DNA from 3 places in the Micromonospora sp. CNZ297 genome. Region 3 is predicted to be linked to each of the others. Evidence: riboswitches for the same ligand, from Rfam matches in the RefSeq annotation. Region 3 holds a riboswitch; each other region holds the start of a gene.

Region 1 (3,545 bases), on a different contig from region 3:
GTGCTCGCCTCCACCCTTGAGGTGATCTCGCTGGGTGACCAGCTCGCCGGCCGGCTGGAGGGCAAGTCGAGCCTCGGGCGGCTGGGGCTGCTGACCCACTCGACCGCCGGCTTCATCGACCCGGGTTTCTCCGGTCACGTCACGCTGGAGCTGTCGAACGTGGCGAACCTGCCGATCACGCTCTGGCCGGGCATGAAGATCGGCCAGCTCTGCATCTTCCGGCTCTCCTCGCCGGCCGAGCACCCGTACGGCTCGGCCGTCTACGGGTCGCGTTACCAGGGGCAGCGCGGACCGACGCCGAGCCGATCCTGGCAGAGCTGGCGCACCTGGCCGACCCGCTGACGGCGCCCACAGTTGTTAATAGGGGCCCCCTCCTCTACCGGAGGCGTTAAGAGGGGGCCCTTCCTTACACCCGGCCGTAGCTGTTGATGTCGCCGTCGTCGACCCGCTTCATGGTGATCGGCTTGCCGGACTGGGAGGCGTGCACCACCCAGCCGTCGCCCACGTACATCGCCACGTGGTGCAGGTCGCTGTAGTAGAAGACGAGGTCACCGGCGCGCAGCTCGGCCCGGCTCACCCGCTTCGTCATGCCGTGCTGCTGGCGCGCGTTGTGCGGCAGCGAGACACCGCCCTTGGCCCAGGCCGCCAGGGTCAGGCCCGAGCAGTCGAAGTGATCCGGCCCGGCCGCGCCCCACACGTAGATCTTGCCGATCTGGGCGCAGGCGAACTTGACCGCCGCTCCGGCAGCGCCACCGGGGTAACCGGCGGGGCAGGGCGCCGGGCGCAGCGGGCCGCCGCCACCGTTGCCGTACACCTTGAGCCGCAGCTTCTGCAGCCGGGCGATCTCGGCGTCGATCTGCTTCTTCCTCGCCGCGAGCTGGGCCTCGGTGCGCGTCAGCCCGGCGATCATCTCGTCCAGCGGCTTCTTCTTCGCCGCCAGTTCGTCGCGCAGCGCGGCGACGGAGCGCACCTGCTCGTGCTGGCGGTGCGCGAAGCGGTCGAGCAGTTCCAGGCCGTTGACCAGGTCACCGGGTGAGCGGCTGCCCAGCAGCGCGTTGACGGTGGAGAGGTTGTCACCCTTGTAGGCGTCGGCGGCGAGTCCGCCGACCTGGCCGAGCGCGGCGTCCACCCGGGCCTGGAGGGGTGCGATCTGCCGGCCGAGCGCGTCGGCCTGCTTGCGCCGCGCGGCGAGCTGCTCGCGTACGGCGTTGACCTGTTCGATGACCGGTTCGAGTTTGTTCCAGTCGCGGTCGATCTGCGCCTCGATCTCGGCGGCCGAGGGTTCGGCGTGTGCCGCCGTGGCGCCGCCGGTCAGGACGACTGCGGTGCCGACGAGAGCGGCGAGGGCTGTGGTGAAGCGGGACCAGCGGGTACGCGGCACAGCCGTGGACCGGTCGACCGACCGGCTCGACGACGGCCGCGGGGCATGGAGTGCCACCGGGCGTCCGTACTCCTTCTTCCGTACCGCCTACCGGGTTAGCTGACGGATTCGGGCGGGAAGGGAGCCGCCCTACCGCATCGCTGCGGATTCACCCCAGGTACCTGGTTCCCCGGCTCGCCCGGAGGCGACTCGGCGGTGTCGGACCGTCACCGACCGGGTTGGACGGTGAGACGTGCGGCCGACGATTCACCAGAGTAGGGACCACCGTTATCGATCCGCAACTTCCAGCGCCGTGACACTCCGTACGCGATGAGGCACCACACCCCGGTCGGAGGTGAAATTTTCTTTCAAGGCTGATTACTCACTGGAAAGGTATTGACCCTCGCGGGTGTGCGGAGTGAGGGTGGAAACGCAGTGACCCCCATCCCTGTCCAGGAGGTTCGATGCACCTCTCCGCCCCGCCGTCGGGCAGACGGATACTGCTCGCCGCCGCAGTGGCGACAGCCACCGCGCTGGCGGCGACCGGCCCGGTGACCGCCGCGCCGGACACGTCTGCGTCCGCGAGCGACCGGCAACAACAATACGCCGCCGCCGCGGCAGAGTACGGCGTACCGCAGAACGTACTGCTCGGTGTCTCCTATCTGGAGTCCCGCTGGGACACCCACACCGGGCAGCCGAGCACCAGCGGCGGCTACGGCCCGATGCACCTGACCGACGCCGCGCACATCCTCGCCATGCCGGGCAGCGCCCACGTCGACGAGGACGAGGACCCGCGCGGCGACGACTCCCGGCCGCTGAAGCTCGACCCGGCCACCGCCGCCGCGCCGGAGCGGGAGACCCCGCTGCCGCCGGCCTCGCTCCAGACGCTCGACGCCGCCGCCGCGCTCACCGGGCTCGACGCGGGCACGCTGCGCACCGAGCCGGCCGCGAACATCCGCGGTGGCGCCGCGCTGCTGGCGTCGTACCAGAAGGCTCTGGGTGGGCCGGTCGGCGCCGGCACCGACCCGGCGGCCTGGTACGGCGCGGTGGCCCGGTACTCCGGCGCGGACACCTCGGACGCCGCGGCGGCCTTCGCCGACGAGGTCTACGACCAGCTCGGCCAGGGCGCCAGCCGCACCACCGACGACGGCCAGCGGGTCACGCTCGCCGCCACCGCCGCGAAGCCGGACCGTTCCCGCCTGGCCCGCCTGGGCCTGCGCAACGCCGAGCGGCCGGACGGGCTGGAGTGCCCGGTGCGGCTGGCCTGCGAGTGGATCCCCGCGCCGTACGAGCAGCTCAGCGACGACCCGGGCGACTACGGCAACCACGACCTGGGCGACCGGCCGAAGCAGCAGAAGATCGAGTACATCGTCATCCACGACACCGAGGGCTACTTCGGCCCGAGCGTCGACCTGGTGAAGCGGGCCGACTACCTGGGCTGGCACTACACGCTGCGCTCGGTGGACGGCTACATCGCCCAGCACATCAAGACCAAGGACGTCGGCTGGCACGCCGGCAACTGGTACGTCAACGCCAAGTCCATCGGCCTGGAGCACGAGGGCTTCGCCGGTCAGGGCACCTGGTACACCGAGGCGATGTACCGCACCTCCGCCAAGCTGGTGCGGCACCTGGCGCTGAAGCTCGGCATCCCGATGGACCGGCAGCACATCATCGGCCACGACAACGTGCCCGGCATCACCGCCGCCAACGTGGGCGGCATGCACTGGGATCCGGGACCGTACTGGGACTGGTCGCACTACTTCGACCTGATGAAGGCGCCGTTCCGCAGCACCGGCACGCCCCGTACCGGCCTGGTCACCATCGACCCGGACTTCGCCACCAACCGGCCGGCGTTCTTCGGCTGCAACCAGCAGCCGCCGGGCGTCCCGACGCCCCGGCCGCCGGCCGAACCGTGCCCGTCGCGCGGCTCCTCGTCGGTGATCCTGCGGACCGCGCCGAGCCCGGACGCCCCGCTCGTCAACGACCTCGGGCTGCGCCCGGACGGCACGCCGGACACCATGTACATCTCCGACCACGGCGCCCGCGCCTCCGCCGGTCAGACGTACGCGCTCGCCGGCCGCCAGGGCGACTGGACGGCGATCTGGTACCTCGGTCAGAAGGCGTGGTTCCTCAACCCGGCCTCCGCGCCGACGGCCAAGTGGGCCACCGGCTTCGTCGTGACGCC
Region 2 (3,545 bases), on a different contig from region 3:
GACCGCCTGGACCGGCGACCCGCAGGAGCTGGACCGGGCCCGGGACCAGGCGCTGGGCCGGCGCAAGCGGCACCGCTACGAGCTGACCACCAACTACCGCAACTCGGCGGAGATCTTCGCGGTGGCGGCGGCGGAGATCCGCCGGCTCTACCCGGACCTGCCGCTGCCCGACGCGGTGCGGTCCACCGGCGTGCCGCCGGTCGAGCGCACGGTGCCCGCCGCCGACCTGCCGGCGGCCACCGTCGAGGCGGCCGAGGCGCTGCTCGCGCAGGTGGAGGGCACCGTCGGCGTGATCACGCCGGTGCCGCGCCGGGACGAGGTGGCCGGCTGGCTGGGCGGGCTCGGCGCGGGCCGCCTCCAGGTGGTGACCAGCCTCCAGGCCAAGGGCATGGAGTACGACGGCGTGGTGCTGGTGGCGCCGAGCGAGATCCGGGCCGACCCCGGCTCGGGTGTCCGCACGCTCTACGTGGCGCTGTCCCGGGCCACCCAGCGTCTCACCACGCTCGACCCCTCCTGACGGACACCCGACCGTGACCCGGCTGTCACCCATCGTTCAGTTGCATACATAGCGATGTGAACATACATTGGGCCTGGCCGGTACGGGGCAGGAAGGGTGTTGGCGTGGGCGCAGGTCATGACCACAGCGGCGCGGTGACCAACGCGGCGCACCGCCACCGGGGCCGCCTCTGGGCCGCCTTCGCGCTGCTCGCCGCCCTGATGGTGGTCGAGGCGGTGGCCGCCTTCACGACCGGCTCGCTGGCGCTGCTCTCCGACGCCGGGCACATGTTCACCGACGTCCTCGGCATCGGCATGGCCCTCGCGGCGATCACCGCGACCCGCCGCGCCGGCACCGACCCGCAGCGCACGTTCGGGCTCTACCGGCTGGAGGTGCTCGCCGCCCTCGCCAACGCCGTGCTGCTCGGCGCCGTCGCCATCTACGTCCTGGTCGAGGCGGTACGCCGGTTCGGCGAGCCGCCGGAGGTGCTGGCCGGCCCGATGCTCGTGGTGGCGGTGCTCGGCCTGCTCGCCAACATCGTCGCGTTCGCGCTGCTGCGCGCCGGGTCGAAGGAGAGCATCAACCTGCGCGGGGCGTACCTGGAGGTGCTCGGCGACCTGCTCGGCTCGCTCGGCGTGATCGCCGCCGCGTTGATCATCACGGTCACCGACTGGTGGTGGGCGGACCCGCTGGTCGCCGTCGGCATCGGCGTGTTCATCCTGCCGCGCACCTGGCGGCTCGGCCGGGCCGCGCTGCGCATCCTGGTGCAGGCCGCGCCGGAGCACCTGCAGGTCACCGCCGTGCACGACCGGCTGGCCGCCGTACCGGGCGTGGCCGAGGTGCACGACCTGCACGTCTGGACGCTCACCTCGGGCATGGAGGTGGCCTCGGCGCACCTGACCACCGATCCGGGCGTGGACCCGGGCGTGGTGCTGGCCGCCGCGCGGGCCGCCCTGCACGAGGACTTCTCCATCGATCACGCCACGTTGCAGGTCGAACCCGGAGCGTCGGCCGGAGTGTGCGGACAGACCGAGTGGTGATTAGGACACACTTAAATCACTGTGGCTAATGTAGTCTTATGCCGGTTTTGCCCCGCCTAGTGGCACTGCTCCACGGAGCCGCGCCCGGGCAGCGCCGGTAGTCTCGGTCGCGGCCGCACCCGCGGGCGCCACCCGGCCCCGGTGGGGCGGCCGTCGCCTAATCGTCCGCAGGGACGAGCCGGGGAACCACGTACGTGGGGTGCATCCGCGTCAGCGGTAGGGATCTTCCGTCCCGAACCCGTCAGCTAACCCGGTCGGCGTTGACGGAAGGACGTGTGAATGCCCCCAGTGGCACCTGTACGACGGACGGCCGCCCGGTTGGCGGCCCTGCTCGTCGCGACGCTGACCCTCGGCGTCGCGACCGTTCCGGTCTCCCCCGCCTCGGCGGCGCCGGTGACCGGCCTGCTCGCCGCAGCGCCCGGCGACGACGAGGGTGGCACGCCCGAACTGCGTGCCCAGCTCGACGCGGCCAGCAAGGGCTGGCTGGAGGCGAAAGCCGCGCTGAACCGGTCGGTGAGCCGCCAGAAGCAGCTGAACGAACAACTCAAGACGGTCGGCGCCGAGCTGGCCGTACGCGACGCCAAGGTCGGCGAGATCGCCGCCGTGGCGTACCGCAACGGCCGTCTGGGGACCGCCGGGGCGCTGCTCGGCAGCAGCAGCCCGGAGGGCTTCATGGACCGGGCCGCCGCGCTGGAGCAGGTCGCCGCGCACGAGGACCGTACGCTGCGCGACCTGATCACCACCCGGGACGAGGCCACCCGCACCCGCGCCCAGCTCGACGGAGAGATCCGCGAGCAGCGCAAGCAGGTGACGGTGATGGCCAAGCGCAAGGAGCAGGCCGAGCGCGCCCTGGAGGTGGCGAACGACCGGGCCTCGCGCAGCAGCAGCGGCGGTGGCAGCGTCCAGGGCACCTCCAGCAAGAACGCGAAGCCGGCACCGCGCAACTCGGACGGCTCCTGGCCGTCGGAGTCGTGCAGCGTCAACGACCCGACCCCGGCGAACGGCTGCATCACCCCGCGCACGCTGCACGCGCTGCAACAGGCCAAGGCGGCGGGCTTCACCCGGTACGTCTCGTGCCACCGGCCCAGCGGCTCTGGTGAGCACCCGAAGGGGCGGGCCTGCGACTTCGCCGCGCAGAAGAACGGCTTCGGCGGCGTGGCCACCGGCGGTGACCGGACGTACGGCAACAACCTGGCCGCGTACTTCGTGCGCAACGCCGACCCGCTCGCCGTGCTCTACGTGATCTGGTTCAAGCAGATCTGGCTGCCCAGCAGCGGGTGGAAGTCGTACAGCGGCGGCAACGGCGACCCGTCCAGCGACCACACCAACCACGTGCACCTGTCGGTGTACTGAGCGCGCCCCGAGAGGGCCGGCCGGATCAGGCCGGCCGGCCCTCCAGGGTCGCTCCGAGACGAGCCGCCAGGCCCAGGTGAGCCGCCCGGGCCTGGCGGAACGCGTACCCGAACAGTGGCGCCGGAGCGGTGAGCGTGATCTCCACGTCGATGCGTACCGTGCCGTCCGGCTCGTCGCGCAGCCGGGTGTGGTTGCGGACCGTCGTCGCGGGCTGCTGACGCGCCACTGTGACGACCTCGTCCTCGCCGGCGATCAGCACGTCCGCCTGGTACGTGACCGGGAAGTGCAGCGGGCCGAGTTGCAGCCGGTCGGTGATCGCGTAGCTGGCCAGCGCGCCCGGCCGGGCCGGCAGCTTCCGGACCCGGACGATCAGCGGATGCAGCTCGCCCTGGCGACTCAGGTCACCCAGTAGCGCCACCGCTTCGGCCCGGGTGCACCGGGCCTGCACGGTGTAGCTGAAGCTGTCGCTGCTCTGCAAGCGGGCCCCCTCGCCGTCGTGCGTCGCGACGATCGTCCCGTACCGACGCCGGACTGGCAACGGGTAGAAAGTCCCCTGGCTGCAGGGGGTGTGAACGGCGCGCTCAGGCGCCGGGCAGCACCTCGGGGGTGTCGTCGGCGAACCACGGCTCGGGCGCGCCGAACAGGCCGAGCAGGCC
Region 3 (3,545 bases):
GGTCCGGCCGAGGACATCGAGTACGCCGGGCGGCGTCGCCCGGACTGACACGCGCACACGTCCGCCTGTCGATCCGCGACACGCCGTGCGGCGGTGCGTTCGTGGGGGATCGGCGGTAATTTGTACCCGTGCTTCCGATCGCGCTCACCTGCCCCGTGTGGTGGGTGGCGCGCTGGACCGCCCGGATGCTCGCCAGTCTCGCCGTGGTCGTCGCCTGTTCGTTCGGCGCCGCCACGCTGCCGGCCGGTGTCGCCGCTGCCGCCCCGGCTCCGGCGGTCGCCGCCTCGACGTACACGGTCACCGGCGCCTCGACCGCGACGCGGCCGGAGGCCGACCGCGTGGCCGAGCGGCAGGCCGCTCCCGCCGGGGTTCCGGCGCCCGCGCCCCGGGCGGCCGCCCCGGCCGTCGTGGAGCCGGTCCCGGCCGGACGGGCCGTCGCACCGGCCGGCCCGCGGGCACCGCCCGCCCGCTGACCCGCTCACGGGCCGCGCCCGTTCTCCGCACCCACCGCACGTCATCCCCGCACCCGCCCCGGCGGCTCTTCACCGGCCCGCCCCGGCGAGGTCGTGCGGGTCCTCCCGCCAGGTCCTTCCCGTGAGGTGCCGACCATGTCGCAGACCGCTCTGTACCACTTCCTCACCTCCGTGCCCGAGGCCGCCGCCATCTGGTCCTTCCTCCTGCTGCTCGCCTTGGGCCTGCTCGCCGCGCTCGTCGCCCGGCCCGAACGCAACCCCGCGCCGGAGACCGCACCCGAGCCGCCCGACGCCGACGCCGCCCGCCGCGACGACCTGATCCGGTACGCCGAGGAGGTGGCGGTTGCCGCCGCCGGGGCTGCCCAGACGGCCCGTCGCCGCCGGGAGCAGTGGCTGGCCGCGCAGGACGAGGCGGACCGGGCCTGGACCGCGTACGACGAGGCGGACGCCGCCGCCCGCCGCCTCGCCGGCGCCGCCGCGCTGGCCGCGCCGCGCACGCCACGAACCCCTGCGGAGTACGCGGCCCGGGAGCGCTGGCTGCGCCACGCCGCCATGACGGCGCACTGGCGGGGCGACCTCACCGCCCGTCAGCTCGCCGACGTGCTGGCGCGCCGCAACGGGTGGGATCCGCGCCGGCACCCGGCCGAGCAGGAGATCGTGCTGGCCCGCACCGTCAGGGACGGGCGCCGGGCCGGATGGGAGAGCGCCGCCGCGCGGGAGCGGGCGGCCTGGCGGGACGCGGAACTGGCCGCCGAGGCCGCCCGGACACTTGCCGCCGAGGCGTACGCGGCCACCGTGGCGCTGCGGCCCGCCCCGGCGTACCGGAGCGCGACGGCGAGCGCCCAGCCGGTGCCCGCGACGGTCCGTAACGCCCGCTGGCGCCCGGCCCGGGTCGGCTGAGACGGCTGTCTCGACCGAATCGTTACCCGGAACGTGGTGAGCCCGGTCACCCGGGCCGCCGAAACGGGCGCCGGGCGCAGAACGGGTCATCGAGGCGCGCAATTGCCGGCCGGGTGGTCGCCGTCTGTCCGCTTTCCGCCGCCGGGCGCCGTCGAAACTGCTTGTCCCATTGAGTGAAGTCAGTAACCGGGTGTTCCGAAATCCGTTACCACGGATCACGTTTACGCAGGTGGGAGCGCTTGGCAGGGGACATACCCACCGGTAGTGTCGGCGCGTCCGATGCGGTAATCGATCGCCGACGGCGACGCCGCACCGACCCGCCTAATCGTGTTCCACGAACCGGGGACCCATGAGCACCATCGGGGTGAATCCGCGAGCCACCGGCCCGCGGTAGGGCGTACTTCCCGCCCGAATCCGTCAGCTAACCCGGTCGGCGGCCACGGAAGGAGTACCCCGCGTGCCCACCCCTCGATCGTCCCCCCGCCTCCACGGCGAAGCGGTGCCCGCGCGCGCCTGACGCGCGACCGGCAACCGCCCCCTGGGCGCCCGGCATCACGGGCGTTCCCGATCCCCCGGCCATCCGGCCCCGCCAGCACGTGTGAGTTCCTCCGCGTGCCGGGCCGGCGTGTGCCGCTCACGCCCCGTGGAGGATTTCGTGAAGCACCACCTGAAGCGTCAGCTGCGACGGATCGTCACCGAACGCCCGTACCAGATCATCGCCGGATCGGCCGCCGCGCTCGTGCTGGCCGCCGGCGCCGGCACCGTCGCCACCGCCGGCGACGACGCCCCGGTCCAGGAGAACACCGCCGCGGTCGCCGACCTCGGCGCCGCCCGCCTCGGCGAGCAGCCCGCCAGCCGCAGCGAGGCCCGCATCGCCGTACCGCAGGCGTCGCCCAGCGCCTCCGCCTCGCCCAGCGCGTCGCCGAGCGCCTCCCCGTCGGCCAAGGTCACGGCCGACCCGGACACCACGCCCAAGGCCAAGCCGAAGCCGCCGTCGAGCAAGTCGCTCGACTACGACTACCAGGCCCAGATCAACTACTTCTACTGCGGCCCGGCCGCCGTGCGCAACGCGCTCAGCGCCGCCGGCGTCGAGCGCAGCCAGGACGCGCTCGCCGGCCCCCTCGGCACCACCGAGATGGGCACCAACTCGGCCGAGGACACCACTCGGGTGCTCAACCAGCAGGTCAAGGGCAACCCGTACCGGACCCGCATGATTCCCGGCTCGGCCACCCCGGCGCAGATGGACCGCCTCCAGGCCGACGTGGTCGAGGCGATCAGCAACGGCCGCGGGGTCGTCGCGAACGTCGCCGGTACGGCCACCGACACCAACGGCGGCTGGCACTCGTTCCCTGGTGGCCACTACGTCGCGGTGGTCGGCTACAAGGACGACGGCCGGACCGTACGGATCGCCGACTCGGCCGACCCGTCGCTGCCCTCGTACTGGATCACCACGATCGACCTGGCGCACTGGATCGCCAGCCGCGGCTACTCCGCCTGACCGTCCCGCACGCCCGAAGGCCGGCACCCCACCCGGGGTGCCGGCCTTCCCCGTCCCGCCCGGCCCTGGCGCGGCCCTGGCGCGGCCCTCACGCGGCCTTGGCGCGCGCCGATCTTGGACTTGTGGCGCCCAGTTTGTCCAGGCTCGCCCGCTATGGAAGGTGCCACAACTCCAAGATCGACGGTGAGGGGGGAGTGTGCGCGGCCGGAGCCAGGGCGAGGGGGCGCCAGGGGCGAGGGCGGCGCGGGGGCGAGGGCGGACCGGGGGCGGGGTGTGGGCGAGCCGGGGCGAGGGTGGGGCGGGTCGGCGGGTTCGGTCTCGCGTGTCCGGGGCGGGCGGTGGCAGACTGCGCCAATGGGCGATGCGACGGGGAAGCGGCACCTGATTCTCCTGCACGGCATGGGTGCCACAGGCGAGGTGTGGCTGCCCTGGGCGCCGCTGCTGGAACGCCGCTGGCCCGGCCGCTGGCTCGCCCCCGACCTGGCGGGTCACGGCTGGTCGCCGCCGCTCGACGGCTACTCGTTCGAGGCCCTGGCCCAGCGCGTGGTAGACGGGCTCGGCCCGGTCCGGCTCGGCCCCGAGGACCGGCTGGTGCTGCTCGGGCACTCGCTCGGCGGGGTGGTGGCGCTGGCGCTCACGGCCCGGCAGCGAGGGCTTCCGGTCGACGCGGTGGT

The links. Region 3 has a riboswitch for cyclic di-AMP ahead of FB454_RS07885 (C39 family peptidase). Riboswitches for the same ligand answer to the same signal wherever they lie in the genome.
Region 1: it holds a riboswitch for cyclic di-AMP, as region 3 does, so the genes downstream of both, FB454_RS32780 (C40 family peptidase) here and FB454_RS07885 (C39 family peptidase) in region 3, are expected to answer to the same signal.
Region 2: it holds a riboswitch for cyclic di-AMP, as region 3 does, so the genes downstream of both, FB454_RS18295 (coiled-coil domain-containing protein) here and FB454_RS07885 (C39 family peptidase) in region 3, are expected to answer to the same signal.

Annotation. Positions count from the first base shown of each region.
Region 1 covers NZ_VISU01000037.1:29,565-33,109, reverse strand. The annotation lists gene dcd (dCTP deaminase) at 1-342, shown strand, start outside; gene FB454_RS32780 (C40 family peptidase) at 407-1,438, opposite strand; cyclic di-AMP (ydaO/yuaA leader) riboswitch at 1,452-1,586, opposite strand; gene FB454_RS32775 (peptidoglycan recognition protein family protein) at 1,825-3,545, shown strand, end outside.
Region 2 covers NZ_VISU01000009.1:191,008-194,552, reverse strand. The annotation lists gene FB454_RS18305 (AAA family ATPase) at 1-517, shown strand, start outside; gene FB454_RS18300 (cation diffusion facilitator family transporter) at 622-1,536, shown strand; cyclic di-AMP (ydaO/yuaA leader) riboswitch at 1,681-1,811, shown strand; gene FB454_RS18295 (coiled-coil domain-containing protein) at 1,816-2,889, shown strand; gene FB454_RS18290 (SRPBCC family protein) at 2,915-3,367, opposite strand; gene FB454_RS18285 (STAS domain-containing protein) at 3,471-3,545, opposite strand, start outside.
Region 3 covers NZ_VISU01000003.1:359,378-362,922, reverse strand. The annotation lists gene FB454_RS07900 (acyltransferase family protein) at 1-48, shown strand, start outside; gene FB454_RS07895 (hypothetical protein) at 129-473, shown strand; gene FB454_RS07890 (hypothetical protein) at 609-1,373, shown strand; cyclic di-AMP (ydaO/yuaA leader) riboswitch at 1,682-1,824, shown strand; gene FB454_RS07885 (C39 family peptidase) at 2,017-2,871, shown strand; gene FB454_RS07880 (alpha/beta fold hydrolase) at 3,226-3,545, shown strand, end outside.